DNA from 2 places in the Mesorhizobium sp. 2RAF21 genome. Region 2 is predicted to be linked to the other one. Evidence: predicted binding sites of a transcription regulator. Region 2 holds the regulator's gene; the other holds the start of a gene.
The links. The regulator LexA, encoded in region 2, represses DNA repair genes until DNA is damaged. The targets are predictions, from matches to a motif close to TGTTCNNNNTGTGTTCNG.
Positions count from the first base shown of each region.

Region 1: AB4136_RS07455 (ATP-dependent helicase) is a predicted target of LexA. The motif match lies at 12,249-12,266, and genes of this name have one in related genera.

Region 1 is NZ_JBFRGM010000004.1:14,510-29,318, reverse strand. Features, by position in the region: gene AB4136_RS07520 (GNAT family N-acetyltransferase) at 1-317, opposite strand, end outside; gene AB4136_RS07515 (AsmA family protein) at 393-4,232, opposite strand; gene AB4136_RS07510 (DUF3011 domain-containing protein) at 4,458-4,865, shown strand; gene AB4136_RS07505 (GNAT family N-acetyltransferase) at 4,920-5,399, opposite strand; gene AB4136_RS07500 (FAD-linked oxidase C-terminal domain-containing protein) at 5,557-6,984, opposite strand; gene AB4136_RS07495 (thioesterase family protein) at 7,087-7,572, shown strand; gene AB4136_RS07490 (hypothetical protein) at 7,730-7,927, shown strand; gene AB4136_RS07485 (hypothetical protein) at 8,028-8,276, opposite strand; gene AB4136_RS07480 (Lrp/AsnC family transcriptional regulator) at 8,467-8,961, opposite strand; gene AB4136_RS07475 (EamA family transporter) at 9,055-9,936, shown strand; gene AB4136_RS07470 (dienelactone hydrolase family protein) at 9,950-10,819, opposite strand; gene AB4136_RS07465 (hypothetical protein) at 10,968-11,402, shown strand; gene AB4136_RS07460 (glyoxalase superfamily protein) at 11,475-12,041, opposite strand; gene AB4136_RS07455 (ATP-dependent helicase) at 12,309-14,809, shown strand, end outside.
Region 2 is NZ_JBFRGM010000021.1:15,861-30,669, reverse strand. Features, by position in the region: gene AB4136_RS26925 (DoxX family protein) at 1-342, opposite strand, end outside; gene gltA (citrate synthase) at 624-1,913, opposite strand; gene gltX (glutamate--tRNA ligase) at 2,091-3,512, opposite strand; gene AB4136_RS26910 (ComEC/Rec2 family competence protein) at 3,606-6,227, shown strand; gene lexA (transcriptional repressor LexA) at 6,355-7,077, opposite strand; gene AB4136_RS26900 (LysR family transcriptional regulator) at 7,412-8,299, opposite strand; gene AB4136_RS26895 (antibiotic biosynthesis monooxygenase) at 8,425-8,781, shown strand; gene AB4136_RS26890 (molybdopterin molybdotransferase MoeA) at 8,944-10,149, opposite strand; gene moaC (cyclic pyranopterin monophosphate synthase MoaC) at 10,149-10,634, opposite strand; gene trpC (indole-3-glycerol phosphate synthase TrpC) at 10,637-11,449, opposite strand; gene trpD (anthranilate phosphoribosyltransferase) at 11,454-12,464, opposite strand; gene AB4136_RS26870 (peptidyl-prolyl cis-trans isomerase) at 12,461-14,356, opposite strand; gene tpiA (triose-phosphate isomerase) at 14,475-14,809, shown strand, end outside.

The sequences.
Region 1 (14,809 bases), on a different contig from region 2:
GTGTCGAGCAGTGCCTTGGCCATGCCGGTGCCGCGCTCACTGGTCCGCACATAGACCATGACGATGGTAGCGCGATGGCGCGATTTCGAAGACTGCTCCCGCAACAATCCCATCAGGCCGACCGGCTCGGCGCCGCGAAAGGCGATGAAGACCGGGTTGGCGGCAATGCGCCGCCGCCATTCCTCGTCTGGCAAAACCTCCCAGTCCTCCACCCGGCTGGCGAAAGCCGAAGGCTCCAGCCGCAGCGCTTCGATACGGATCTGCCTGAAGGCTTCGGCATCGTCGACATCGGCCAGCCTCACGCTGACATCGTTCATCGCAGCCTCCCTTCATTGGCCATAGTCCGCAGCCGCGCCTGCTTGGCACAGTCACGATGGCCCGGCTTTTTCGCGCTACTGCAGCGACTTCAAGAAATCCCGAATCGAAAACGGCTCCAGCGCCGGTTTGGGCGCCGATTTGGGCACTGGTGTCGGGGCCGGAACGGGCTCGGCACGCGGCGCAGGCACGACAGTTGGCGTCTGCTCGGCAGCCCGGCGTTCCGCCTCCAGCCTGGCCTTTTCCTCAACGGCCAGTCTGATCGCCGCTTCCGCCTTGCGCCGCTCGACCTCTGCGGCCGCTGCCTGTTCGGCGCGGGCTTTCTCTTCCGCGTCGGCCTTCGCCTTGGCCTCGGCGGCAGCCCTGGCGTCCGCTTCCGCTTTTTGCCTGGCCTCTTCTTCCGCCTTGCGCCTTGCTTCCTCGGCGCGATCGCGCTCTTCCTGCAACGCCACATAGTAGCGCGCTTCGCGACGCAACCTCTGCTTCTCCAGCAAAACCGCCTGCATCGCCTCCACCCGCTGCTGCTCCTTCTCCAGCGCCCGCTGCGTCAGGAACTGCGCCAGCGGCGCGCTGTCGAACGCGCGCGCCGGTGCCGCTATCGGTCCGTCGATGCTGTAGTTCAGCGCCGGCTCGGAGCCGACAAGCGCCTCGTCGCCCGGGCGATAGGTCAGCGTACCGCGCGCGGTGGCCGTTGCCTTGACGAGATCAGCGGAAAGCTCCGCCGACAGTGTCGAGGCCGGTGTCTCGAAGCTGACGGGCGGCGCGCGCAGCACGCCCCCGGCCACGGTGAAGGCGATGTCGGCATCGTGTGCAACGTAGCTGCCCTGCCCCACGATGCCGGGAGCGAAGCCTGCCGTCCGCGCCGCATCGATGTCGCGGCCGAGCTCGTCCGCCTTGCTCAGCAAGGCCGGCAGCGCATCCGGATTGAGGTTGGCGATCGTCATGCCTCTCAGCGCCGCTGTTCCCGAGCCTGCAAGCGAACCGACCATCGCGTCGACCGATTTGCCGCTGCTGGTAAGCGTGGCGGTGAAAGTACCGGAGCCCGACAGACCCGAAGCCGGCAACAGCGTGGCGAGATCAGTGCTGGAAAGCGTCGCCTGGCCGCTGAACAGGCCGTTGCCGTCATTGTTCTTTAGGTCGAACAGACCGGTGATCGTGCCACCGAACAGTTTCGCCGTCAGGTTGGAAACACCGAGCCCATCATCGCTAAGCTTCAGCGACATCGAGGCGTCGTGGGCGGTTGTCAGCGGCCCGGCGAACAGCGTGGCCGCGCTCAACTCAAGGTCGGCGGTCGCCTGCATCGCGGGTTTGGCGGCAAAGGGCGCCTTCGGCCAGTTGCTGCCGTCGCTTGCCAATGCGTCATTGCCGAACAGCATCGCCGCCAGCGGGTCGAGATCGAGCGTATCCAGCGCCAGCTTGCCGGTGAGATGCGGCCGTCCGTCATCAAACGCCGCGCTCAGATTGCCCGACACGGCGGTGCCGCCGACGCCGCCCTTGAGATCGGAAAGCGTCGCCTGGCCGTTGCCATAGCTTGCATCGGCCGACAGGCCAACCGCCGCCCCCATGCCCATGGTCGGCAGCACCACACCGGTGCTCATCAACCACGGCTCGATGTCGGTAGCGTCGAGACCGGTCTTTCCCTTGGCCTCCAGCCCCTGCGGCGTGTCGGTGAGCGTCCCGTCGAAACGCGCGCGGAAATCCAGTCCCGACAGGTTGAAGGCGGTGGCGATGCCGCCGGCCAACGTACCACGGGCAGTGATGTCGGTGGTCGCTTCGCCCAACATGCCAAGCGGCAGCGCCGGCAGCCCGTAAAGCGCGAGCAGAGCCGTGGCGTCAGGATTCTTCGCGTCGAATGTCAGCGAAAACGGCGCCTTGGCGAGCTCCGTCGCGCGCCCATGCGCCGACAGCGAAACCGACAGCGCGGAACCGCCCACCTTGCCCTTACCCGAAAGCGCCAGCCCCGTGGTGCCGTCGCCATTGTCGGCCGCGCTCATCACCACGTCGAGGCGCGCATCGGCGAACAGCCCCGGAAACGCTTTGCCGCGCTCTGACAGCGCCGACAGCACCCGATTGTCTGGGAAGCGGCTGGCCGCCGTGTCGATCAGCGGTGCCAGGTCGTCACCCAGCATCGAAGCATCGAGACTGCCGGTCGGCGCGGCCGGAAAATCCTTGATGCGGCCTGTCGCGCTCACCGCCGTGCCCGCCAATCCGCCGATCGACAATTTGTCGATCTCCAGCGTACCGGCGCGCAACCGCAGCGCAGTGTCCAGCGTGTCGGCGGAAAAGCCCCAGGCATTGACCGGCCCGGCCTTGATCTTGGCGTCCAGATCGCTCGCGGCGAAGCGGCTGGAACCCTTGTCCGATACGAATAGCGAGGCGAACGCCGTCAGCCCTTCGACATCGAGGGCGCTGCCTTCCAACTGCATCGCCACGGCCGGCCTCGCTCCGGTCGACTGGTTGGCGTCGAGGCTGCCGCGAAAGCTGGCCTTGCCGAGCGCCAGTTCGAGGTCGTCGAACTTCTGGCGGGCATCGGTCAGGTCGACCTTGGCGCGGAATCCCGCTCCAGGCAGGCGGCGGATCGCCTCATCGACATCTTTCGACAACCAGGCGGCAAAGCCGGAAGGTTGCGCCACCGCCAGGAGCAGCGAGCCGGTGAACCGCACTTCCCCGTCGACGCCGAGCAGTCCGTCGGCTTCCAATGTGGCGCGGCCGGGCAACGTCGCCGCCAGCGATTTGACCGCCCATCCGCCGCTGGTGGGTTCGGCCGATACGGCAACGTCGCGGATCGTGGTGTCACCCGCCACCACCGCCGGCAGCTTCACCTCGACCGTGCCGGGCATGGCCGGCTTGGGCAGCGCGAGCAGAACCCGCTCCAGCGCCGCAACGCGTTGCGGCATCGTCACGCCCGGACCTGCGCCGGATGCCTCGTCGAACTGTACCTGGGCGCCGCTGGCGGTGATGGCGAAGCGCGGGTCGGCACCGAGGTCGATTGAGGCCTTGCCGTCGGCCGAATAAGGATTGTCGAGCGGCCCGGTCTCGAAACGGAATTCGTTGACGGCCAGCTTGCTGTGATCGAGCTGGAATTTACCGGTCAACCGATAGCCGGGCGGTGCCTTGCCACCTTCCGCAGTGCCCGTCGCGCCTGCGTCCGGCTTGCCTTCGGCGGCCGGCCGGGCGCCATTGTCGCCAAACAGGCGGAATTGGCCTGCATAAAGCGCCTTGCCGTCCTCGACGCCAGCCGTGCCGTCTGTCTCGAAGGACAACGGGTAACCCTCGGGGTCGGCTTTGACCTTCAGCGCGATCTTGCCGGCCCCGTCCGCCTTGCCGGTCGTAGCATTGACGCGCGTGGCCACGCCGTCGGCCTTCAGCGCACCTTCCATGCGCCACGGTCCGGCCAGCGATTTTGCCGAGACGACGGCATTGATATCGCTCAAAAGATGGGTGCGGCCGCTCGCCTCCTGGCGCAGTTCGACAGAACCGCCGGTCACCGTCAGCTTTTCGATCGAAACTTGCGCAGGATCGAAGGGCGAAGACGGCCGCACCGTCCAATCGACCTTCCCATCCGCCGCGATGCCGATCGTCGCCTTGGGTCGCACCAGCCGCATATCGAAGATCAGCACCTCGCCGCGCAGGAACGGCGCCAGCTCCGCATCCATCGAGAAGGTGTCGACCGTCATTGCAGCAGCACCGCCGGGACCGCCCGCCACTGACACGTCGGTGAAGGTCACCGACGGGAACGGCAGCAGCCGCGCCGTGGCGCTGCCTTTCACTGTCACCTTGCGGCCAAGGATGGCACTCGCCTCGCGCTCGAAGTCGGCACGGTAGCCCGTCCAGTCGATGAACGGCGGCACCACCAGCGCCGCAAGCAGCGCCAGCACGAACAGGCCACCGAAGATAACGAACAGGCGTGCGAGCATCACTCCGAAACCGCTGGGTAAAAATGTGCCCGCAATCTAACGGCAATGCTGCGTTGATAAAGTGGCATCTCGCAATCCATTACATTTGTCGGTGCATTCGTGAATGTCGCTGATGGAAAAATGACGAAATCCACGCGCTAGTTTCGCCTTGCACTGCCTGGCCGCGTCTTGTCGGGTCGGGGGGCGTTTCATAAAATGAGCTCATACTGAAATAGAGATCCAACCGTGTTCAGAATAGCCGCCGCCTCCCTCATCGGATTTGCCGCCCTTGTGGGCGTTTCCACCGTACCGGCCAGCGCCGGGCGCACCGTGACATGTTCGTCCAATGGCGACCAATACAACGAATGCCAAGCCGATTTCCGATCCGCCGTCATCCTGCGACAGAAATCGGACAGCCCCTGCATCCGCAACCGCACCTGGGGTTACGACCGTGATTCAGGTACCATCTGGGTCGATGGTGGGTGCCGCGCCGTCTTCGGCGAAGGTTCGCCTAGCCGTCGCCCCGTGCGTCGTTACTATGACGACAATGGCGGCGGCATCATCATCGAACGGCGCCGCGACTACGATCCCTATTACGACCGTCGCTATGACGATCGCCGTCGGGACGACTGCTTCTTCAACGGCGATTGCTAGCCGCAATGTGACCGAGAGGCGGGCGGAACGGCTCACCGTTCCGCCCGTTTTGTTTTATCTGCCGGGACAGCCTTGTTCCGACGCCGGCCGCTGCATCAGGACGACCTCGCGCGATGTGCCCTCATCGTCCCGCTGGCTTCGTGAGACTTCAAGGAACCCCAAGCGTCGATAGAAGCCTATGGCCGCCACATTGGCCGCATAGACCTCCAGGTCGAGCGTTCCTTTCAGCGTTGCGGCGTACAGCACCAGCGCTTTGCCATGCCCGCTGCCATGCGCGGTCGGGTCGACGAACAGCCCGCCAATGAAATTGTCGATCAGGCCGATGAACCCGACCTGGCTGCCATTGTCCTCGACGACCCAATTCTCGGCTTGTGGCAGGTAGGTATTCCTGACCTTGGCCTGCTGATCGAGCAGTTCCGTCTCGCTCAGGAAAGGATGGCCGACCCGCGACGCCGCCAGCCAGATTTCGGCGAGCCGGTCACGGTCGAGATCGTCACGATAGGCGCGGATCGTCGCGCCACGGTCTTTTATCATGGAAATGTCCTTGGAATTTTTAGTTTCAGAGAGTGGCGCGCACGCGCCAGCATCGGCCTTGCGGCCTCCCGGTCGTGACCGGCATTCAGCGATGAACGTCTCTGCGCATAAAATTCCCGATTGGACGAAATGGCAGTAGCCGAGCCTGTCCGGACGATCAATGCGGCGGATTGGCCGAGGCCGGCAGGATCTTGCCCGGGTTCATGATGTTTAGCGGATCGAGCGCATGCTTGATCTGGCGCATCACGTCGACGCCGCGACCGTGCTCGGCTCTCAGGAACCCGGCCTTGCCCTGGCCGATGCCGTGCTCGCCGGTACAGGTGCCCTCCATCGCGATCGCCCGCATGTTGAGCCGGGCGACAAAGCGCTCGACCAGCGCCACCTCGCCGGCATCGTTCGGGTTCATCAACGCCAGCACGTGGAAGTTACCGTCGCCGGCATGGCCGACGATCGGCGCGATCAACCCCATCTCGGCGATGTCGGCCTCGGTTGCAGCCACGCATTCCGCCAATCGCGAAATCGGCACGCAGACGTCGGTGGACAGTCCTTTCGCGCCGGGCCGCAAGGTCAGCGAGGCCCAATAGGCATCATGGCGCGCCTTCCACAGCTTCGTCCGCTCCTCGGCAACGGTGGTCCACAGAAACGGTCCGCCGCCGTTTTCCTCGGCGATCATGCCGAAGGTCTCCGCCTGTTCGGCCACGCCTGCATCGCTGCCGTGGAATTCCAGGAACAGGCATGGGCTCTCGGGATAATCGAGCTTGGAATAGGCTTTCATCGCCCGCATTTGCAACGCGTTGACCAATTCGATACGCGCAACCGGAATACCCATCTGGATGGTCTGGATCACCGCCCGCGACGCCGCCTCCAGCGTCGGGAACGGGCAGACGCCGCCCGAAATCGCCTGCGGAATGCCCTGCAACTTCAGCGTCAGTTCCGTGATGATGCCAAGCGTGCCCTCCGAACCGACCAGAAGCCGAGTGAGGTCATAGCCGGCCGAGCTCTTCCTGGCGCGTTTGCCGGTCGTCACCGCCTCGCCGTCTGCCATCACCGCCGTCAGCGACAGGACATTCTCGCGCATGGTGCCATAGCGCACCGCATTGGTGCCCGATGCCCTGGTCGCCGCCATGCCGCCCAAAGTGGCGTTGGCGCCGGGATCGATCGGGAAGAATAGGCCGGTGTCGCGCAGATACTGGTTGAGCTGCTCGCGCGTCACGCCAGGCTCTATCCGGCAGTCGAGATCCTCGGCATTGACGGCGAGGATCCGGTTCATGCGCGACAGGTCGACCGAGATGCCGCCGCCCGGCGCGTTGACATGGCCCTCCAGCGAGGTACCGACACCGAAGGCGATCACCGGCACGTGGTGTGCAGCACAGGCCCGCACCACCGCCTGTACCTCTTCCGTCGTCTCGCAGAAGGCGACGCCATCCGGCGCCTGTGTCGGGATATAGGTGGTGGTGTGGGCGTGCTGCTCGCGGATCGCCTGCCCGGTCTGAAAGCGCTCGTCGAGCTGCAGTTTCAGGATACCGAGGACGGCGGCAATACCTTCCTCGTTGCGTTCGACCGATACGAGGTCGCTCAGGGCCATGCTTTCCTCCGCGAATGGACCAGCGCGGCCCTTGCTCTCACCTTATGGACACGTAGTCTGCCGTGCCATTCGGCTTTGTCCAGCGCCAGAGGAAACTACGCGATGCCCATCCCCGCCCCTTTTGTCTCCCGCGTCATGGATATCCAAAAGGACTGGATCGACTATAACGGCCACCTCAACATGGCCTATTACAACGTGCTGTTCGACCGCTGTTCGGACGAAGCCTTCGAGCTGATGGGCATGGGGCCAGACTATGCCGTGGGCCGCAAGCTCACCATCTACACGGCCGAAGTGCATGTCTGCTACGTGCAGGAACTGCATCTCGACCACAAGGTGACCGCCACCTTCCAGCTTCTCGACCACGATGAGAAGCGGCTGCGCGTCTATCAGGAAATCCGCCATGTCGACGGCTGGCTGGCCGCCACATCCGAATCGCTTTCGCTGCATGTCGACATGAGCGGGCCGAAGGTCGCTCCCTTCCCGGCGGATGTGCTGGCCAAGGTGGAAGCGATGCGCGCCGCCCATGCCGGCCTGGCCCTCCCCGAACGCGCCGGTCGTTCGATCGGCATCCGCCGAAAGACGGTCTAGATGAAGCCGCATCGGCTGCGTTAACCTTAATCAATATTGAACAGGGAGAAGCCGTTTCGCGCCGTTGAGCGAATCAGCGGCGCGCACGAAAACACGGCAGCGGGAGGCCGGCACGAAGCGCGGAGGATGGCCGGAGGAAGCCGGCCGAAGGACGAGCATGAAAATCGACATCGAGGCTCTCTCGGCCAAGCTGGCCGCCGACCCGCGCATCAGCGACTACGATTTCTGGCGTTCGCTGAAGAACCTCAACAACGAAATCTTCCAGATCGCCAACTCCAACGAGCCGATCCCTTTTGACATGCTGCGCTGGCGCGCCATCCTCAAGCAGGCGCGCTCGAAACGCGGGCCGGGTTGAATTCCGGCCACGTCAAAAAGAGGCGCGCCATGCACGCCTCTCCACAAATGCTTAGCCGAATGTGTGAAATTCCTGGGCGAACCCGTTCGCGCCCGCGCCTTCAGGTCACCAGCGACAGCGTCGAGGCGAAGGCCAAAAGGAAGGACGCCGCCACCATGAACGCATAGGCGCGCGGCAGGTCGAACAGGATCATGTGGCCGGCGATCCAGGCGGTGCCGGCGGCACCCAGCGCATAAAGGAAGCCGTTGCGGTGGCCCATGACGAGGTTGGCTGCCATCAGCCCGCCAATGATCAACGCGCCGAACACGATGATGACGGCGATGGCGGCCTTGTCGAAATTATCGTCCATTCTGGGTCCGGATCCTTTGGGGTCGAATGGTTTTTCCATGACATCGCCTTGACTGGCTTCTAGTAGCGCCGACAGACTTAAACGACCGCGCCCACGGGGCAAGACTAAACTCGCGCGCGGCGGCGATAACAAGGCGGCACTGTGGATTTCGGGAAACGCTTGCCGGCTTCCACGCCCTTGTCCCGGCCCATCATCTCTCCGCATCATGCCCAAGCGCGCGCAGCGCCGCCTTCAATGGCGAACGCGCGGTAACCGGCGAAGACTGGATGATCGCCGTGTTGGTCATCGCATAGGGAATGATGCGGTCGATCAACCGCTCCAGCTCGGCGACCGAACCGACATGGGCAAGCGCGATGAAACAATCCTCGCCGGTGACGCGATCGCATAAGGCGATCTCCGGCAGGCCGCGGATGATTTCGGCGACGGTAGCAAGCTGGCCGGGCACGGGCCTGATACGCAGCCATGCCGAAAGCGGCAGGCCAAGCGCGGTCGAACTGATGCGCACCGTGTAGGCCTCGATCACGCCGCTTTCCTGCAACCGCCTGATCCGCTCGGCCACGCTCGGCGCCGACAGCCCCACCGAACGCGCAAGCTCCGCGATGCTGGTCCGCGCGTCCTTTTCCAGAAGCCGCAGCAGCTTCACGTCGATCGCATCGATGTCGGCATTTTCGTTTCCGAGTCTCATCGGTCAAAACCATCTCCGTTTTCAAGGCATATCGAGTTTCCAGGGCACCATCCGCTCATATGGAAAAGCTGTTTTCCCTGCGATGATGATGCCATGAGCGATCAAGCGCAACCCCTTGCTACCAGCCGGCTGGTGACCAGCATCCCCGCACCGGCCTGGTTCCTCGTCAGCGCCGTCTTCCATTACCTTGGTCCGGCTTTCGCGGTGCTGCTTTTCGCGCAGATCGGCGTGCTTGGCATGGCCTGGTTGCGCATCGGTGTCGCGGCGCTCATCTTCCTGCCGTTGACGCGGCCATGGCGCACCTTCGCGCATACCGATGCGGCCACCAGGCGGTTGTTGGTTGCCTTCGGCGTCTGCCTCGCGATCATGAATTGCTCCTTTTACCTGGCGCTCGACCGCCTGCCGATCTCGCTGGTGGCGGCGATCGAATTCGTCGGCACCATCGGCGTGGCACTGGTCGGCCTGCGCAGCGCCCGCAATGTCGCGGCGCTGGTCGTCGCTGTCGCTGGCGTCCTCATCCTCATCGACATCCGCTGGGCAAGCGATCCCGTCGGCCTGGGTTTCGCTTTCCTGAATGGCGGCCTGTTCGTTGCCTACATCGTGCTCGGCCATCGCGTTTCGCGCGCCGAAACAGGCGGCCTGACCGGCCTCGGCGCCGCAATGGCGGTCGCCTTTGTCGTCGTGCTGCCGGTCGGCTTCGGACAAGCCCTGCCCGCCTTTTCCTCGCCCATGCTTTTGATGGCGGCCGCCGGCGTCGGCATCTGTTCCTCGGTTATTCCTTACATCTGCGATCAGTTCGCCATGGCTCGCCTGCCGCGCGCCACCTTTGCGCTGATGCTGGCGCTGCTGCCGGCCGTGGCGACACTGATCGGTGCTATCGTGTTGCGCCAGATACCCGAGATGAAGGACCTCGCTGGCGTCGCGCTGGTGGTGGCCGGCGTTGCCATGCACAAGCCGGCGCCGGCGCGCAACTGAGCCCCCTCGACGTTCAGGCGAGTTTTTGCTTCAGGAAGGTGGTGGTGCGCTCCCAAGCGAGATCCGCCGCCTTCTTGTCATAGCGCGCCGCCGACGTATCGTTGTTGAAGGCGTGGTTGACGCCGTCATAGACGAAAATCTTGTAATCCTTCTTGTTGGCGTCGAGCGCCGCGCGGAAGGCGTCGATGCCGGCGTCGATGCGTTCGTCCAGGCCGGCATAATGCAACAGCAGCGACGCCTTGATCTTGGGCACGTCCTCGGCCTTCGGCTGCATGCCGTAATAAGCGACGGCGGCCGCAAGGTCCGGCGCGTGGACCGCCATCTGGTTGACCATGCCGCCGCCCCAGCAAAAGCCGATCGCACCGACTTTGCCATTGGCGTCGGCCTTCAAGAAAGCGATAGACGCCGCCGCGTCGGTAACCGTGCGGTCGGCATCAAGCTGCGAGATCATCTCGCGCGCCTTGTCCTCGTCGTCCGGCGTACCGCCGAGCGACGACAGAAGGTCCGGCGCCAGCGCGACGAAACCTTCCAGAGCGACGCGACGCGCGATGTCCCGGATATGCTCGTTCAGGCCCCGGTTCTCGTGCACGACGACAACCGTGCCTGCCTTGCCGTCCTGTTTCGCAGGCCGCACCAGATAGGCTTTCACGGCGCCATTGCTGCCGGGATAGGTAATATCCTGCGCTTTCACGCGCGGATCGTCGGCCGCGACGATGGATGCCGCCGCGGCATTGGCCGACAGCAGCGGCGCGATGACGGCAGCCGCGGCGCCGGAGCCGGCCAAGCGGGTCAGCTTGTCCATGAAGCCGCGACGGTCGAGCGTCAGATGCGTGTATTCGTCATAGGCGTCGATCATCGCCTGGGTGATGGCCGGCCTGGTCATGTCATACTCCCGCGGTCAACGCCGGCCAGAATAAGGAGCCCGTCCAGAGCGTCGAATCACGACGAAGTGAATGGCCTCGTCCGAGCGACCATTCCATGCTTTGCCGGAGCCCGCGCAACGGGCACGGATATGGCGAAAGGTGAGCCCCATGAATGCCCAGGACGTTGTGAATACGATTGCGCAGAAAACCAGCATAGACCAGCCGACGACGGAAAAGGTGGTCGGCACCATCCTGTCGGTCATCCAGCATGAAGTCGACGCCGCCACGGTCGAGCCGTGGTTCGCCAAGCTGCCGGGCGCCGACCAGCTCGCCCAGCAATATGACGTGATGAGCGCGGCTCCCGCCAGCGGTGGCGGCGGGTTGCTCGGTTCGCTGCAGTCGGCGCTCGGCGGCATCCTCGGTGGCAAGGCCGGCGCGCTGGTCAACGGCGTCGCGCAGCTGGAATCGACCGGCCTCAGCATGGCGCAGATCCAGCAGGCCGCCGCCACGCTGATCCAGCAGGCGAAAACCGCCGCCGGTCCGCAATTGACCAGCCAGGTGCTGGATTCCGTGCCGGGCCTCAAGAGTCAGCTCGGCCTCTAGAAGAAAAAGGGCGCAAGAAGCCGGAAGGCCATGCCTTCCGGCCACAGCTCTGAACCGCAGCGGTACTGCCGGTCAGCCGGCCGTCACGATCTGCATGAAACGGATGCGATTGCCGAACGGGTCGATGACCTCGACCTCCAGCCGGTCGTCGACCTTTTCCAGCCCGGGCTTCATGTAGCGGTAGTCCTTCGCCGCCAGTTCGCGCTGGAAGGCCTCGACGCCGCTCATATAGACGACCATGTTGCCGCCCGGGCTGGCGTCGCCCGAATGTTCGGACAGATGCAGCCTGAGGCCTGCCCGGGATACCTGCGTGTAGAGCGGGAAATTATCGCCGTAGCGATGCTCCCAATCCACCGTGAAACCGAGGAAGCCGAGATAGAACTCGTGCGCCTTGGCGACGTCGAAGATACGCACGATCGGAACCGCCTGTTCGAAGGTGATATCGCCTGCATCGGCGGCCGGTGCCCCCGCCTGCCCGGCTCTGTCTTCGATCCGGGCGGACAGGATGTTCCAATTGTCGAGGCCGAACTGGCAGGCAACGATCTCCAGCGCCTCGGAATGGGAAATGTCGATTTTCTTGACGGCAAGCGTCTCGCGCATGGCTTTCGCCATCGCCTTGGCATCCAGGAATGTGCGCATAATGCGATCCTTCTCGTCAGGGCGCTCAGGCTTCACCGGGGTCCGCATTGCCGGCGCCTTCGCCCCAAGGGACAAGGACCAGACTGAAGTGTCGCGACGCATTCGCCATACCCATTTCGGGGCGCGGACTGCCGGCTGCGTCGAGCCGTAATCGACGCTAGCCGCATCCTGCTGGTGGCGTCAATGGCCCGCAAACCCGCCAAATTAGGGAACAGTGTGTGAACATTGCTGGCCTTTCTCGCCCGAATCACTACATTCGGAGGCGAAATGGCCGGCGACCCCCACGACATGCCCTTCTTCGACGAGGACGATGCTCCGCGTTTCGACAGCGCGCGTGCACCCGCACCACAGTCAGGCCCCTCCGGCATCGCCGCCCGCGCCATGGCCGCCCGCCAGGGCCACAACAACCCGCCCGACTATCTGAAGGGGCTGAACCCCGAGCAGCGCCAGGCGGTGGAAACCACCGAAGGTCCCGTGCTGGTGCTGGCCGGCGCCGGCACCGGCAAGACACGCGTGCTCACCACCCGCATCGCCCATATCCTCAGCCAGGGCCTCGCCTTCCCTTCGCAGATCCTAGCCGTCACCTTCACCAACAAGGCCGCGCGCGAGATGAAGCAGCGCGTCGGCATCCTCGTCGGCGAGGCGGTCGAGGGCATGCCGTGGCTGGGCACCTTCCACTCCATCGGCGTCAAGCTGCTCCGCCGCCATGCCGAACTTGCCGGCCTGCGCTCGGACTTCACCATCCTCGACACCGACGACGTCATCCGTCTGATCAAGCAGCTGATCCAGGCCGAGGGGCTGGACGACAAGCGCTGGGCGCCGCGCACCTTCGCGCAGATGATCGACGGCTGGAAGAACAAGGGTCTCGGCCCCGACGAGATTCCGGAAGGCGATGCGCGCGCCTTTGCCAATGGCCGTGGCCGCGAGCTCTACCGTGCCTATCAGGACCGGCTGACCACGCTGAACGCCTGCGACTTCGGCGACCTGTTGCTGCACCCGATCCGCATCTTCCGCCAGCATCACGACGTGCTGGCCGAGTACCACCGCAAGTTCAAATACATCCTCGTCGACGAATACCAGGACACCAACACCGCTCAGTACATGTGGCTCAGGCTGCTCGCGCAGCGACCGAAACAGCCCTCTTCTCCCCGTTCACGGGGAGAAGATGCCGGCAGGCAGATGAGGGGCGGCGCAAACGTCTCCGAGGCGAGCTCCCGCCCCTCACCCGGTCCTGCGGACCACCCTCTCCCCGTGAACGGGGAGAGGGAAAGAAACCTCGTCAACATCTGCTGCGTCGGCGACGACGACCAGTCGATCTATGGCTGGCGCGGCGCCGAGGTGGACAACATCCTGCGCTTCGAGAAGGATTTTCCGGGTGCCACCGTCATCCGCCTGGAGCGCAACTACCGCTCCACCGCCCATATCCTGGGTGCCGCCGCCCATCTCATCGCCCACAATGAAGGCCGCCTCGGCAAGACGCTGTTCACCGACCGGCCCGACCCGGAAGACCCCAAGGTCAATGTGCACGCCGCCTGGGATTCCGACGAAGAAGCACGCGCCGTCGGCGAGACCATCGAGGCCTATCAGCGAGACCGCCACAAGCTGAACGACATGGCCATCCTGGTGCGCGCCTCCTTCCAGATGCGCTCCTTCGAGGATCGCTTCATCGAGATCGGCCTCAACTACCGTGTCATCGGCGGCCCGCGCTTCTACGAGCGCCAGGAAATCCGCGACGCCATGGCCTTCTTCCGCGTCGTCGCCCAGGGCGCCGACGACCTTGCCTTCGAGCGCATCGTCAACGTGCCGAAGCGCGGCCTCGGCGACGCCACCATCCGCCAGATCCACGACACGGCGCGCGCGCTGCGCGTTCCGATGCTGGAGGCCGCCGGCAAGCTCGCCGAAAGCGACGAACTGAAGCCGAAGCCGCGCGCCGCCTTGCGCGAGGTCGCCGCCAACTTCGCCCGTTGGCAAAGCCTGCTCGACACCACGCCGCACACCGAACTCGCCGAGACAATTCTCGAGGAGAGCGGCTACACCGACATGTGGAAGAACGACCGTTCGGCCGACGCGCCGGGTCGTCTCGAAAACCTCAAGGAGCTGATCCGCTCCATGGAGGAGTATGAATCGCTGCGCGCCTTCCTCGAACATGTCGCGCTGGTGATGGACGCCGAGCAGAATGAGGGTCTCGACGCCGTCTCGATCATGACCCTGCATTCGGCCAAGGGGCTGGAGTTCGAGACCGTGTTCCTGCCCGGCTGGGAGGAAGGCCTGTTTCCCCACCAGCGCGCGCTGGACGAAGGCGGCCGCTCGGGCCTGGAAGAGGAACGGCGGCTGGCCTATGTCGGCCTCACCCGCGCCAAGAAGAACCTGCATCTGTGGTTCGTCTCCAACCGCCGCATTCACGGGCTGTGGCAATCGACCATCCCGTCGCGCTTCCTCGACGAATTGCCGGAAGCCCATGTCGAGGTGCAGGAGGGCGGTGGCTCGAACTATGGCGGCTACGGCAATCCTTATGGCGGCGGTGCCTTCGCTTCCGGGCGCGGCGGTTTTTCAGCCGGACGCCAGAACCCTTACGGCGCCTCGCGCTTCGACAGCCTCGGCTCGCCGTCCGGCGGTTTTGCCGGCCGTGGCGACCAGAAAGGCGGCGCAGCCGGACAAGAAAGGGGCCAGGGCGGCGCCTTCTCCAACAGCTATGCCACGCCCGGTTGGGCACGCGCGCAACAAAACCGCACCGAGGCGACCAGCCGCAATTGGGGCACGCGCAGCGG
Region 2 (14,809 bases):
GGCGGCGATATAGAGGAAGGCGAAACAGAACAGCATCGCCGCTTCGCCGCCGTTGAGCACCGGGAAGAAGCCCTGCGGCGCATGCGCCATGAAATAGGCGAACGCCATCAGGCCGGACAGGATGAAGGCCACCGGGCGCGAGAACAAGCCGATCGCCAACAGCACGCCGCCGACGATTTCCAGCATGCCGGCTGCCGTCGTCAGGCTGTTCAGCGGGTAGGGGAACGGTGCGGGCCAGCCAAGCAGCTTCATCGCGCCATGCGAGAAGAAGGTCGCTGCGGTGAGAATACGCAGGATGCTGAGCAACTGCGGAGCCCAAGGCTGCAAGAAAGTAAACTTCATTATTTCCCTCAATGTCTCTCTGGAATGATTCTAGTCTAAATCGCTGTACCACAGTACTGCCGGATCGCCTCTATAGGGGATTTTCGGTCGAGACCACCGCCTGCCGGTCACATGCCGGCCGCTTCAAATCAACTGTTGTTGAAAAACGCGTGATGATCTGCGCCCGATTCACGCGATGCCGGAGCATCCCGGCTCAATGTTCGGCGGTCGGCGATGCAAAGCAAACCGCCCCTGACGTTGCTACATCAGGGGCGGCTGGATACTGCAAGGACTGAAAGGTGTCAGCGCTTGGCGATCGGCACGTAGTCGCGTTCCGGCGCGCCGGTGTAGAGCTGGCGCGGACGGCCGATCTTCTGATGCGGGTCCTCGATCATCTCCTTCCACTGGGCGATCCAGCCGACGGTGCGGGCAACCGCGAACAGCACGGTGAACATGGCGGTGGGGAAGCCCAGCGCCTTCAGCGTGATGCCGGAATAGAAGTCGATGTTCGGGTAAAGCTTCTTCTCGATGAAATACGCATCGGTGAGCGCGATCTTCTCGAGCTCCATGGCGACGTCCAGCATCGGATCGTCCTTGATGCCGAGTTCGCCCAGCACTTCATGCGTGGTCTTCTGCATGATCTTGGCGCGCGGATCGTAGTTCTTGTAGACGCGGTGGCCAAAGCCCATCAGCCGGAACGGATCGTTCTTGTCCTTGGCGCGGGCGATGAATTCCGGAATGCGGTCGACCGTGCCGATCTCCGAAAGCATGTTGAGCGCCGCCTCGTTGGCGCCGCCATGCGCCGGGCCCCACAGGCAGGCGATGCCGGCGGCGATACAGGCGAAGGGATTGGCGCCCGACGAGCCGGCGAGCCGCACCGTCGAGGTCGAGGCATTCTGCTCGTGGTCGGCGTGCAGGATGAAGATGCGCTCCATGGCGCGCGCCAGCACCGGATTGACCTTGTATTCCTCGCACGGCACCGCGAAGCACATATGCAGGAAGTTGGCGGCGAAGTTCAGCTCGTTCTTCGGGTAAACGAAGGGCTGGCCGATATGGTATTTGTAGGCCATCGCCGCGATCGTCGGCATCTTGGCGATCAGGCGGATCGAGGCGACCATGCGCTGGTGCGGGTCGGAAATGTCGATGGAGTCGTGATAGAAGGCCGACAGCGCGCCGACCACGCCGCACATCACCGCCATCGGGTGCGCGTCGCGGCGGAAGCCGGTGAAGAAGCGGCTCATCTGCTCGTGCACCATGGTGTGGCGCGTGACGCGATAGTCGAAATCGTCCTTCTGCGCCTTGGTCGGCAGTTCGCCGTAGAGCAGAAGGTAGCAGACTTCGAGGAAATCGCCGTGTTCGGCCAGCTGGTCGATCGGATAGCCGCGGTGCAGGAGCACGCCGGCGTCGCCGTCGATGAAGGTGATCTGCGATTCGCAGCTGGCGGTAGAGGTGAAGCCGGGATCGTAGGTGAAGGCGCCGGTGGTGGTATAAAGCGCGCCGATATCGATGACGTCCGGGCCGACGGAGCCGCTTCGGACCTTGAACTCGTGCGTCTTGCCGCCGAGTTCCAGTTTCGCCGTCTGTCCGGTCATCGCTAACTCCTTCTTGTTCCTATGCCTTCAGGCAAAATCAATCCGCCACGCAAAACGCTGTAAGCCTCTGAAATGCGCGAGATTGCAGCCGCCGAGGGAAATAGGGCTGTTTGATCCAGCGGCAATGTTGCACCGCAAAACGCGCCTTTCAATGCCAAAGTTCTTGGGCCAGATCTCCTAATCGATTTGATCGGCAATGCGAGCGAGACTTTCGTCACGACCGAGCACCGCCAACACGTCGAAAACACCGGGCGAGGTGCTGCGCCCGGTGAGCGCGGCGCGCAAGGGTTGGGCCACCTTGCCGAGCTTGAGGTTCGTCGCCTCGGCGCAGGCGCGCACGGCTGCCTCCGTGGTGGCCGCGCTCCATTCGTCCAGCGCCTGGAAGTGCGACAGCACCGCCTTCAGTACGGCCTTGGCGTCGGCGTCGAGCAGGCCGGCGGCCTTCTCGTCCAGCTGCAGCGGGCGGCTGGCGGCGATGAAATAGAGGCTGTCGGCGAGTTCGACCAGGGTCTTGGCGCGCTCCTTGAGGCCCGGCATCGCCTGCAGCACCTGCGCCTTCTTCGCATCGTCCAGCTGGGCGGCCAGCGCCTCGCCATTCGGTAGATAAGGCAGCGTGTCGAAGAGTGCCTCGGTCAGCGCGGCGTCGTCCATGCCGCGCATATGCACGCCGTTCAGCGCCTCCAGCTTGGCGAAATCGAAACGGGCTGGGCTCTTGTTGATGTCGTCGATGTCGAACCAGCCGATCATCTGGTCGAGCGTCATCACTTCGTCGTCGCCATGGCTCCAGCTGAGCCGCGCCAGATAATTGCGAACCGCGGCCGGCAGATAGCCCATGGTGCGGTATGCATCGATGCCCTGCGCGCCATGCCGCTTGGAAAGCTTGGCGCCATCGGCGCCGAGAATCATCGGCACATGCGCCCACACCGGCACGTCCCAGCCCATCGCATCGTAAATGGTGGTCTGGCGCGCGGCGTTGGTCAGGTGGTCGTCGCCACGGATGATGTGGGTGACGCCCATGTCGTGGTCGTCGACGACCACCGCATGCATATAGGTCGGCACCCCGTCCGAGCGCAGGATGATGAAATCGTCGAGGTCCTTGTTGGGGAAGCGGATTTCGCCCTGCACGCGGTCGCGCACCAGCGTCTCGCCTTCCAGCGGTGCCTTGATGCGGACCGCGCCGCGCACGCCCTCGGGCGCCTCGGACGGATCGCGGTCGCGCCAGTGGCCGTTATAGCGGGGCGGCAGCCCGTTCGCCCGCGCATGCTCGCGCATGGCTTCGAGTTCGGCCGGCGTCTCATAGGCGTAATAGGCCTTGCCCATGCGCACCAGCTCCTCGGCAACCTCGCGGTGCCGCGCGGCGCGCTCGAATTGCGAAATCGCATCGCCATCCCAGCTGAGACCGAGCCAGGCCATGCCGTCGAGGATCGCGGCGGTGGCAGCGTCGGTCGAGCGCTCGCGGTCGGTGTCCTCGATGCGCAGCAGCATCCTGCCGTTGGTGTGCTTGGCATACAGCCAGTTGAACAGCGCCGTGCGGGCGCCGCCGATATGCAGGTAACCGGTGGGGGATGGGGCGAAGCGGGTGATGACCTGATCGGACATGGAACTCTCAAGGAAGGGGCGCCAAAGGCGCGGACTTTCGTTGTTTGGGCGTTCATGTAGCATAGGAGGTCGGGGGCGCAAGGGGCAGACCCGATGGCTGGACGGGGCCGGAGCGGGCAGGGCGGGGCGGATGCCGATCGCGGCATCAGCGAGCAGCTTCTGTTTGCTTCGACCCAGCCGCTTTTCCCGCCTGCGACCCGGCAGCCCGATGGCGCAAACGAGGCCGGCGGGCCGGTGGCGGAGAGCCGCGTCATCCCCGTATTGCCGCCGGAGATCGCCAGACTTCAGCCACCTCCGGTCTTGCCTGATCGCATCGCCGCCTGGACACGGCGCATGCGGCTGTTGTTGCGCCAGGACTGGCGCGGCGCACTCGGTTCGGTTGTCAGTCTGGAGCTCGACCGGGGGGCCGCCTTTCTGTTCGCGCCGGTGTTTCTGGCGGCAGGTGCCGCCGTCTATTTTTCACTCACCGAAGAACCGGCCTTCCTTCAGCCGGTCGCCTCCTGCCTTGCGCTGGCGGCCATTGCCTTGCTTGCCGGGGCGAAGTCTCATCTGGCGGCAATGGCCATGCTGTTCTTCGTGCTCGGTATCCTGGCCGGCAAGGTAGAGACCTGGCGTATGCCGGGCGACACGCTGGGTGCCGAGGTCTCGACCGGCATCACCGGGCGCGTCGTGGCGGTCGAGCCGATGGCGAGCGGCCGCACGAGGCTGACGCTGGATGTTCTTGGCACCGAGCGGCCCAAGCTGCGCTACCAGCCCGAGCGGGTGCGCCTGTCGGCGCTGGCGGTGCCCGAGGGGATCAAGGCCGGCTCGATGGTCAACGGTTATGCGCGGCTGATGCCGCCAGCCGGCCCGGTGCGGCCTGACGGCTACGACTTTTCCTTCGAAAGCTTCTTCGACGGCATCGGCGCTACCGGCTTCTTCATGGGCAAGCCGAAGCTGGTAACGCCCGCGAACGATGCGATGCCCGTCATGGCGCGCCTGTCGGCGGCGGTCGAAACCGCGCGGGAGACAATCGCTGCCCGCATTCGCGCCACCATCGGCGGTGCGGAAGGCGAAATCGCCGCCGCACTGATCGTCGGCGTGCGCGCCGGCATTCCAGAATCCGTCAACGAGGCGATGCGGCGCACCGGCATCTACCACATCATCTCCATTTCCGGCCTGCACATGGCGCTGGTGGCCGGCACCGTGATGGCGCTGCTGCGCGGGACCTTCGCGCTGTTTCCGGATTTTTCGGCGCGGCATCCGGTGAAGAAATATGCCGCCCTTGCCGCGCTGGTCTCGATCGCAGCCTATCTCGCCATCTCCGGCATGGTGGTGGCCGCCGAACGCAGCTTCATCATGCTGGCGGTGATGCTGGTCGCCGTTCTCTTGGATCGTGCCGCGCTGTCGATGCGCAATCTGGCGATATCGGCGGTCGTCGTCATCCTGATCGCGCCGCACGAGGTGGTCGGGCCCTCCTTCCAGATGTCGTTTGCCGCCACCGCCGCGCTGATCGGTGCCTATGCTGCCTGGTCCGAACGCCGGGGCATCGCGCCGACCGGCCCGCCGCCGGCGCGGTCGCTGGCGGGATTTCTCGTACACAAGTCGCTGGTGGGGCTGATCGGTCTCGCCGTGACGTCCATCGTCGCCGGTCTTGCGACGGCCTTGTTCGCGGCCTGGCACTTCCAGCGCATTTCGCCGCTCAGCCTGCTCGCCAACCTTGCCGTGATGCCGATCGTCTCGCTTGTCGTCATGCCGGCCGCCGTTTTCAGCGCGCTCGCCATGCCGTTCGGGGCCGACGGACCGTTCCTCTACGCCATGGGCAAGGGGTTGTCGGCGATGATGGCGATCGCCGAATGGATCTCAGCACGCTCGCCGGTCGATGCCGTCGGGCTCGTCTCGACGCAATCGGTTTTGCTGGTCACGGCCGCACTGGCGATCGGCGCCATGGCCACGACATGGCTGCGGCTGCTCGCCGTGCCGCTGGCCTTCGCCGGCATCGTGGCGATGGACGATGTCGAGACGCCCGACGTGCTGGTGGCCGAGGATGCGCGCCTCGTCGCCATGCCCATCGGCGGCGGCGAACTGGCGGTCAGCCGGCCGCGCCCCAATGCGTTCACGCTCGACAATTGGCGCCGCGCGCTCGATGCCGAGACTGTCGTCCTTCCCGAGACGGCGGCATCGGCCGGCGTCGCCTTGGCGGACGCGCAGGACCTGCCGCCCGGCACGCCGTTTCTGTGTGCGCAGGATCTCTGCTTTGCCCGCCATCCCGATGGCCCGGTCGTGGCGACGGCGCCCAATGCGCGCGCCGCGAAGCCCGCCTGTGCGGTCGCCGCCGTGATCGTCATCGACGACGCCACGGCGCGCGATCTTTGCGAGGACGCCGCCGTCGTCGTCATCACCCGACAGGATCTGGCCCGCGCCGGCAGCGCGGCGGTCTATTTCGACCCGCAAAATGCCGCTGCTGCCGCAACGGCGCGCTTCGCCCTCGAAGACAGCTCCCGGCCCTGGCACGCGCAGCGCCGGTTTTCACGCGAGGCGAGGGGCCTGCCGCCCCGGCAGCAGGAGCGCGTGAAGTCCAATGCCAAGGCAGGCAAATTCGATGCCTCGGCAAACAGATTCGATGCCGACACAAACAGGCGCGATGCGCGTGCGAACAAACGCGATGCCACGCCGAACGGTCCTGATGTCACGACAGAACAACGAGATCACGCGCCTCAAACGCCAGAAAATTAGCCGGCTATCAATTCGGCAAGACCGCGTCCACTAAACCGGCTCCGCGACATTTCAGCGGAGGAAAGAGACCTGCTACGAGCGCTTGGAGCCGGCTCCGAGCGCGTCGAGCCGACCGGTTCCGGCCTCATTAATAGCGGCGGATCAGGCCGACCAGCTTGCCTTGCACCTTGACCCGGTCCGGCCCGAAAATGCGGGTTTCATAGGCCGGATTGGCGGCCTCCAGCGCAATCGACGCGCCCTTGCGGCGGAAGCGCTTCAGCGTCGCTTCCTCCTCGTCGACCAGTGCCACGACGATCTCGCCGGGATTGGCGGTGTTGGCATTGCGGATGATGACCGTGTCGCCGTCGAAAATGCCGGCCTCGATCATCGAATCGCCTTTGACCTCAAGGGCATAGTGGTCACCGCCCGAAATCATGTCAGGCGGCACCGAGATGGAATGCGTGCGGTGCTGGATGGCGTCGATCGGCACACCGGCGGCGATGCGGCCCATGACGGGAATGGAAACGGCGGAGCCGGCATCGTCGTCATTGCTGGCCGACTGCGGGCGCTGCGGCTCCTTGGCCGCCGGGCGGCCGAGGCTGCCTTGGATGACGGCCGGCGAAAACCTCCTGGCCGCGTTGAGGCCGGGCGCGATGGAATCGGGCAGACGCAAAACTTCGAGCGCCCGGGCCCGGTTCGGCAGCCGGCGGATGAAGCCGCGCTCTTCCAGAGCGGTGATCAGGCGGTGGATGCCGGACTTCGATGCAAGATCGAGCGCCTCCTTCATCTCGTCGAAAGAGGGTGGGATGCCGCTTTCTTTCAGTCGTTCGTGGATGAAGAGCAGAAGCTCGTGTTGCTTGCGTGTCAGCATTGTCACCCCCAGGGGACTGGAACCGGAATCAGTAAAACAAACCCGGAACAAACACTATCTGTTCCATTTGTGTTCCGCAACCATTTAAAGTTTAATGAATCTGTTGACGCTTTGTTCAGCCTGATGCCGCCGGAACTCGATCTCGACTTTTTCGTCGCGCCGGGGCGAGTGGCTTTGCAAATGGCAGAATCGAGGCGCCACTGCATGGTTGAGCAGAACAGGCGCGCGGTGTGAAGAGCCCGGGCCTGCAACAAAGGCACGGCCCGGCCGGATTGTGCCAAGCCGGCCGACAAAGACGTTGCTGCTACGCGTCCCGCGCCTTCCAGCCTGGTGATTACTCGGCAAAAAGATTCGCAGCCATGTAGTCGACAAAAACCCGAACCTTGGGCGAGAGGTATCGGTTGGTCGGCCAAAGGATCCGAAACGTCCCGGCCTCGCTAAGGTAGTCTTCCAGTAGCGGCACCAGCTTTCTCTCGGCCAGGCCTGAGGATACGGCAAACGGCGGAAGGCATGTGATGCCGAAAGATCGTTCGGCGAGATAGATCAATGGTTCCAACGTGCTGGCGACCGTGGTGACGGGAAGGTCGAGCTTCAGCTCGCGTCCATCGCGCGCCAGCGGCCACGGTTCGAGCCGTCCCGAATTCGCGAAGCGATGATGCAGGCACCGATGCAGGAGGAGGTCCTCCGGCACACTCGGCCTGCCGTTTTCGGCGAGATATTCGGGTGCCGCGACAATCATGTGCCTGAATGTCCCGAGCTTGCGGCTCATCAGGCGCGTGTCCTTGACGTCGCCCGTTCGAACGACGGCGTCGAAACCCTCCTCGATGACATCGACAAGCCGGTCGGTGAAATCGAGATCGAGGTTGATCTGCGGATATGTTGCCATGAAAGCCGACAGCGTCGGCATCAAAAGCATGCCGGCCAGGGGAAGGCTCACGCGAAGCTGCCCGCGCGGGGTCGCCTGCGACCGCGACAGCTGGGCCTGAGCTTGTTCGAATTCCGCCTGGATGCGCCGGCAGCTGTCGAGGAAAAAACTGCCTTCCTCGGTCAGCGCCATACTGCGCGTCGAGCGGTGAAAAAGGCGCGCGCCCATCTCGTCCTCGAGCCGCAGGATGGCCTTGCCGACAGCGGAACCTGACAGGCCGAGCCGTTGCGCAGCGCTCGCGAAACTTCCCGCCTCGGCCACCTGAATGAAAATGCCAAGCGTTCCAAGCGTATCCATGGAGAGCCAATTCCGGAAAAAATATCCGATGTGATGAGAATACCGGACCATTTATCCGATATTTCCGTCCCGATATCCAGATGCCGTCGCGCACAGTCCGCCGCGATCCTCAAATGGAGATACGCATGACCACCCAATCGAACGCCGCCTTCGCGGCCACTCCCCAGCCAACGACCTTCATCGTCAACGTCATCCACGCCCACCCCGGAAAGCAGGAGGAGGCTTTCGCCATCATCCAGGACGTCGTGCACTATGTCGCCGAACGCAAGGAAGGTTTCCTCTGGAGCACGCTGGCCAAGAGCACGGACGGACAAACGGTCGTGAATGTCGAAGCGATCCAGGGCGCCGGCGATGTCGACACGTTCTTCTCCGATCCAGTCTTCGTGGAGAAGTTCCGCAAGCTGGACGCGGTGTCCAAAAGCGAATTTCACACCTACACCGTCGGCGATCTCGTGCTGCCGAAGCGCGTGGCGGCGACCTGATTCACCTAACGATGCCGCGCGCGACGGTTCGAGAATCGGGATCGGTGTTCGGTAAAAACAACGCGTAAATTCAAGGGATTAAAGAGCTTTTTGTACGTCCGAGGCGGACGTGCGGCGGCTTGAAAACAGTTCTTCGCTGCCGCCAGTTTTTTGCTCCGCTCGTCAGCGCAGCATCAGCACCTGGCAGGGCTCGCCGGCGATAGCGGCGGCGGCGAAGGGCGGGCGCACGATCAGCCCGTTGGCATCGGCCAGCGTGCGCAGCATCGAGGAGTCCTGGATGCCCAACGGGGTGGCGATGAGGGCGCCAGCGCGCTCCTCCACGACCGCGCGAACATAATCCTGGCGCCGATCATTAGCCGGCATATTACTTGCCAGTTTCACCTCGCGCATGTCTTGCCTGAAGAGGCGCCCGCCGAGGCGGGCGAGCAGCGGTTTCAGGAACAGTTGCGAGCAGACCAGGCTGGCGACCGGATTGCCGGGCAGGCCGATGCAGCGAATGGCGCCCATGCGGCCGAACAGCAGGGGCTTGCCGGGGCGCATGGCGAGCTTCCAGAAGTCGAGCGTCATGCCTTCGCCGGTCAGCACGTCGTGGACCAAATCGTGGTCGCCCACCGAGGCGCCGCCCAGCGTGACGATGATGTCGGCACCGGCGTCGACGGCATGCCTGACCAAAGCGGCGATCGCGTCCTTGCGGTCGGCGGCGATGCCGAGGTCGAGCGCCCTGGCGCCCACCGCCTGCGCCGCGGCGGCGACGCCATAGGCGTTGGACGAGATGATCTGGCCGGAACCAAGCACGCTGCCCGGCGGCAGCAATTCGTCGCCGGTGGCGATGATGGCGACCAGCGGCCGGCGAACGACAGCCACCGTGGGGTGATTGGCGGAGGCGGCAAGCGACAAAGCGGCGGCGTCAAGCAGCCGGCCTTTGTCGAGCAGCACGTTGCCGCTCTCGAAATCCAGGCCCTTGCGGCGCACATTGCGCCCTTCGGCGGTCGGCTCCAGAAGTTCGACCTTGCCGTCGCCGAGATTGCGCACGTTTTCCTGAATGACGACGGTGTCGGCGCCGGCCGGCAGCGGCGCTCCGGTGAAGATGCGCACGGTCTCGCCGGGTCCCACCGTTCCGGTGAATCCGCGGCCCGCCGGCGCCTGGCCGATCACCGTGAGGCGACCCGCCGCAGCCGCCACGTCCGCGCCGCGGGCGGCATAGCCGTCCATGGCGGAGGCGTCGAAAGGCGGTTGCGTGCGCAGCGCCACCAGCGGCTCGGCCAGAACCCGGTCATAAGCCTCGGCAAGCGGGATGGTTTCGGCGGGCAGCGGCATGGCGTCGCCGAGAAGGCGCGCCAGCGCGTCGTCGACCGGCACCAGCGACATCAGGCACCCGCCTTGTAGTCGCCGGATTTGCCGCCGGTCTTCTCGACCAGCCGGATACCGGAAATGGTCATGGCGCGGTCCACCGCCTTCGCCATATCGTAGATGGTGAGGCAGGCGACCGAGGCGGCCGTCAGCGCCTCCATCTCGACACCGGTCTTGCCGGTGACGCGCGCCAGCGCCGTTACCTTCAGGCCGGGAAGGGCGTGGTCCGGCTCGATATCGACCGAAACCTTGGTCAAAAGCAGCGGATGGCAGAGCGGGATCAGTTCATGCGCCTTCTTGGCGGCCATGATGCCGGCGATGCGGGCGGTGCCCAGCACATCGCCTTTCTTGGCATTGCCCGCAAGGATCATGGCGAGCGTGTCGGCCTGCATGGCAACAAAACCTTCGGCCACCGCAGTGCGAACCGTCTCGGCCTTGTCGCCGACATCGACCATATGCGCCTCGCCCTGAGCGCCAAGATGGGTGAGGGCGCTGCCGGCCACGGTCAGAGGGCCTCGGCCCTGGCGTCGAGCCCGAGAAGCGTGCGCGTGGCGCCGGTCACGTCGGCCTGTCGCATCAGGCTTTCGCCGACCAGGAAGGTGCCGATGCCGCTCTTTTCCATGCGGCGGCAGTCTTCATGGGTGAAGATGCCGCTTTCGCTGACCAGCAGGCGCCCGTCCGGCACCATGCCGGCGAGGCGCTCCGAGGTTTCGAGGCTGGTCTCGAAGGTGCGCAGATTGCGGTTGTTGATGCCGATGAGGCGCGAGCGCAGTTTCAGCGCCCGCGTCGTTTCTTCCTCGTCGTGAACTTCGATCAGCGCGTCCATTCCGAGCGAGAAAGCGGTTTCCTCGAGCTCGGCGGCCAGCCCGTCGTCGACGCTTGCCATGATGATGAGGATGGCGTCGGCGCCCCAGGCACGCGCTTCGTAGACCTGATAGGGATCGAACAGGAAATCCTTGCGCAGCGCCGGCAGGTTACAAGCCTTGCGCGCCTCGGTCAGGAATTCCGGCGCGCCCTGGAACGACGGTGCGTCGGTCAGCACCGAGAGGCAGGCAGCGCCGCCCGCCTGGTAGGCGCGCGCCAGCGCCGGCGGATCGAAATCGGCGCGGATCAGCCCCTTGGACGGGCTCGCCTTCTTGATCTCGGCGATCAGCGCGAAGGCGCCGGCCGCGCGTTTTGTCTCCAGCGCCGCCAGGAAACCCCGCGGGCGGTCGGCATCGGCGGCGCGCACCTTCATCTCGGCCAGCGGCACGCGCGCCTTGGCGGCGGCGATCTCGTCGCGCTTGTAGGCTTCTATCTTGCGCAGGATATCGGCCATGGCCCTACTCGTTGGAAACCTTCACCAGCCGGTCGAGCACCGCCTTGGCCTTGCCGCTGTCGATGGCGGCGACCGCTTGCGCGATGCCGTCCTCCAGCGTCGCCGCCTTGCCGGCCACCACCAGTCCGGCGCCGGCGTTCATCAGCACTGTATCACGATAGGCGCCCGGCGCCCCGGCCAGCATGCGGCGCAGCGCCTCGGCATTGTAGGCGGCGTCGCCGCCGCGCAGATCCTGTTTCGAATGCCGCTTGAGACCGACCATCTCGGGCGTCAGCTTGAAGCTACGGATCGCGCCGCCAACCAGTTCGGCCACCTCGGTCTCGCCGGTGGTGGTGATCTCGTCATAGCCGTCGCCATGCGCAACCCAGGCATGGTCGGCGCCCAGCGCCTTCAATGTCTCGGCCACTGGCAAAATCCATTCGGGCGCGAACACGCCGACCATCTGGCGGGTGACGCCGGCCGGGTTGGACAGCGGTCCGAGCAGGTTGAAGATGGTGCGGGTGCCGAGTTCGCCGCGCACCGGGCCGACATGTTTCATGGCCGGGTGATGCGACGGCGCGAACATGAAGCCGACGCCGGCCTTGGCGATGCAGTGGCCGATGGCCTCCGGCGTCAGGTCGAGCTTGATGCCGAGGCCGGTCAGCACGTCGGCCGAACCGGTCTGCGAGGACAGGCCGCGATTGCCATGCTTGGCCACCGGCACGCCGGCGCCGGCGATGACGAAGGCCGAGGCGGTCGAGATGTTGAGCGAATGCGAGCCGTCGCCGCCGGTGCCGACGATGTCGATCGCGCCGGCCGGCGCCTCGACGCGCAGCATCTTGTCGCGCATGGTGGCGACCGCGCCGGAAATCTCGCTCACCGCCTCGCCGCGCACGCGCAGCGCCATCAGGAAGCCACCGATCTGGCCGGGCGTCGCGTCTCCCGACATGATGATGTCGAAGGCCTCGCGCGCCTCCTCGAAGGACAGCCTGTGCCCGGCCGCCACGCGGGCGATATGGGGCTTCAGCGCGCTCATTGGACCTGCTGGGCCTGCGAAACGGCTGTCTGGTCGACGCGCACCTCGAACTGCGTCCGCAGCTGTGCCACGAGTTCGTCGAGCAGGTCGTCGGACATGCCCGAGGCGAAGGTCTTCTTGACGTCGTCGGGCATGGTGTTGGCATCGACGCCGGCCGGCTCGAACACTTCGGCGACCTTGAACAGGATCTTGGCGGCGCCGGTCGGTGCCGAAACGACGCCCGAGCCGCCTTCGCCGACGGCGAACATGGCGGAGGTGCCGTCCTTGCCGAAATCGGCGTCGTCGGTCTCGCGCTTGAGGCCGCGCTTGGTCTGCTTCTCCAGTTTGAGTTCGCCGGCGACGGTTTCGAGCGTGGCCCCAGCCTTGACGCGCTTTTCCAGCTCGTCGGCCTTGGCGGTCAGGCGCTTGTCGGCTTCGGCCAGCGTCCAGTCGGCGACCACCTTCTGACGCACTTCGTCGAGCGGACGGTCGCGGGCAGGGGTGACGCCGTTCAGTTCATAGAACACATAGCCGTTGTCGGCGGTGGTCAGGCCTTCGTTCTCGATGCCCTGACCGGCGTCGAACACGGCGCGGATCAGCGCCACCGATTCCGGCAGGCCGGTGACCACGGTGGCGTCCGGCCGCTGACCGGTGCGGTCGAGGGCGTCGACGGTGGTTACCTTGAGCTTCAGCTTCTCGGCCGCTTCCTTCATGGTGGCGCCGCCGGCGCGGGCGTCCTCATAGGCGTCGTGGGTGTCGAGCAGGATGCGGCTCGCCTCGTTGACGGCCAGTTCCTTGCGGATCTCGGCTGTGACTTCCGCGACCGGCTTCACCACTTCCGGCTTGATCTCGGTGACGCGCACCAGCACCGGGCCGAAGGCGCCCTGGATGACCTGGCTGACCTCGTTGGCGTTCAGCGCGAAGGCCGCCTCGGCCACCGCCTTGTCGCCGATCTTGTCCTTGGAGAGCGTGCCCAGAAGCGTGTCGGCCGGCGTCTTGCCCTCGGCGGTGATCAGCTTGTCGAAGGTGCCGCCGCTCTTCAGCGAATCGACGGCAGCCTTGGCGGCTTCCGGCGATTTGTAGACGAGCTGCTGGATGGTGCGGGTTTCAGGCGTCGTGTAGCGCGCCTTGTTCTTCTCGTAGTCGTCCTTGATCTGCTGCTCGGTCACCGCGGAGAGGTCCATGATGTCCTCGGGCTCGAGGCGCACATAGGAGAACTTGCGGTATTCGGGCGCGGCGTATTTCTTCTTGTTGGCCTCGAAATAGGCCCTCAGGTCGCTGTCGGACGGCGGATTGATCGGCTCAACCATCGCCTTCGGCAGCACCAGATAGTCGACGGTGCGGTCCTCGCCGCGATAAAGGGCGACAGCCTTGAGGAAGGTGTCCGGCGCCTTCATGCCGTCGGAGACGGCCTCGACGATCTGCTGGCGGGTGGCCACCTGCATGCGGTTCTTCAGATAGTCTTCCGGACGCATGCCGATCTGGCGCAGCACATAGTCGAACATGCGGCGGTCGAACTGACCGTCGGCGCCCTTGAAGGCGGCGTCCTCGCGGGTCAGCTCGGCGATGCGGTTTTCCGAAAGGCCGAGGCCGAGCTTGCGCGCCTGCTCGTCCAGCACCGCGCCGGAGACCAGCTGCGACAGAACGCGATTCTCGACGCCCAGCTGCTTGGCCTGTTCGCGCGTCAGCCGCTGGCCGAACTGCTGCGACATGACGTTGATCTCGCGGTCATAGGCGAGGCGGTATTCGGTGACGGAGACGGAAGTGCCGCCCGTGGTCAGCACACTGTGGTGGCCGGCGATGGTGCCCATCATGCGGCTGGAGATGCCCCAGACGGCGAAACTCACCACCAACAGGGAGAGCAGCGCTTTCGCGACCCAGGTTCCCGCCGCGTTCCGCAATGTAGAGAGCATGTCGTTGTCCAAATTAAATCAAGCCAAGCGCAATAGCGTCCTTCACGCCCACTGTCGATTGCTTTGTGGCCTGATTTTGGTAGGGAAGACCGCGACAGACCGGCCGGAGATCACAAGAATGACACCAGGAATACGCCCTCTCGTGGCAGGCAACTGGAAGATGAACGGAACCAGCGCCTCGCTTCCCGAACTGCGCTCCATCGGCCAGGGCTTCATCAACGGGCTCGACGCCAGGACCGACGCGCTGGTCTGCGTGCCGGCGACCTTGCTGTCGCGCGCCGCCGAAACGGTTTCCGGAACGCCGGTTCACGTCGGCGGCGAGGATTGCCATGCCAATCAGAGCGGCGCCCATACCGGCGACGTCTCGGCCGAGATGCTGAAGGATGCCGGCGCCAGCCATGTCATCGTCGGCCATTCCGAGCGCCGCACCGACCATGGCGAGAGCGACGCCAC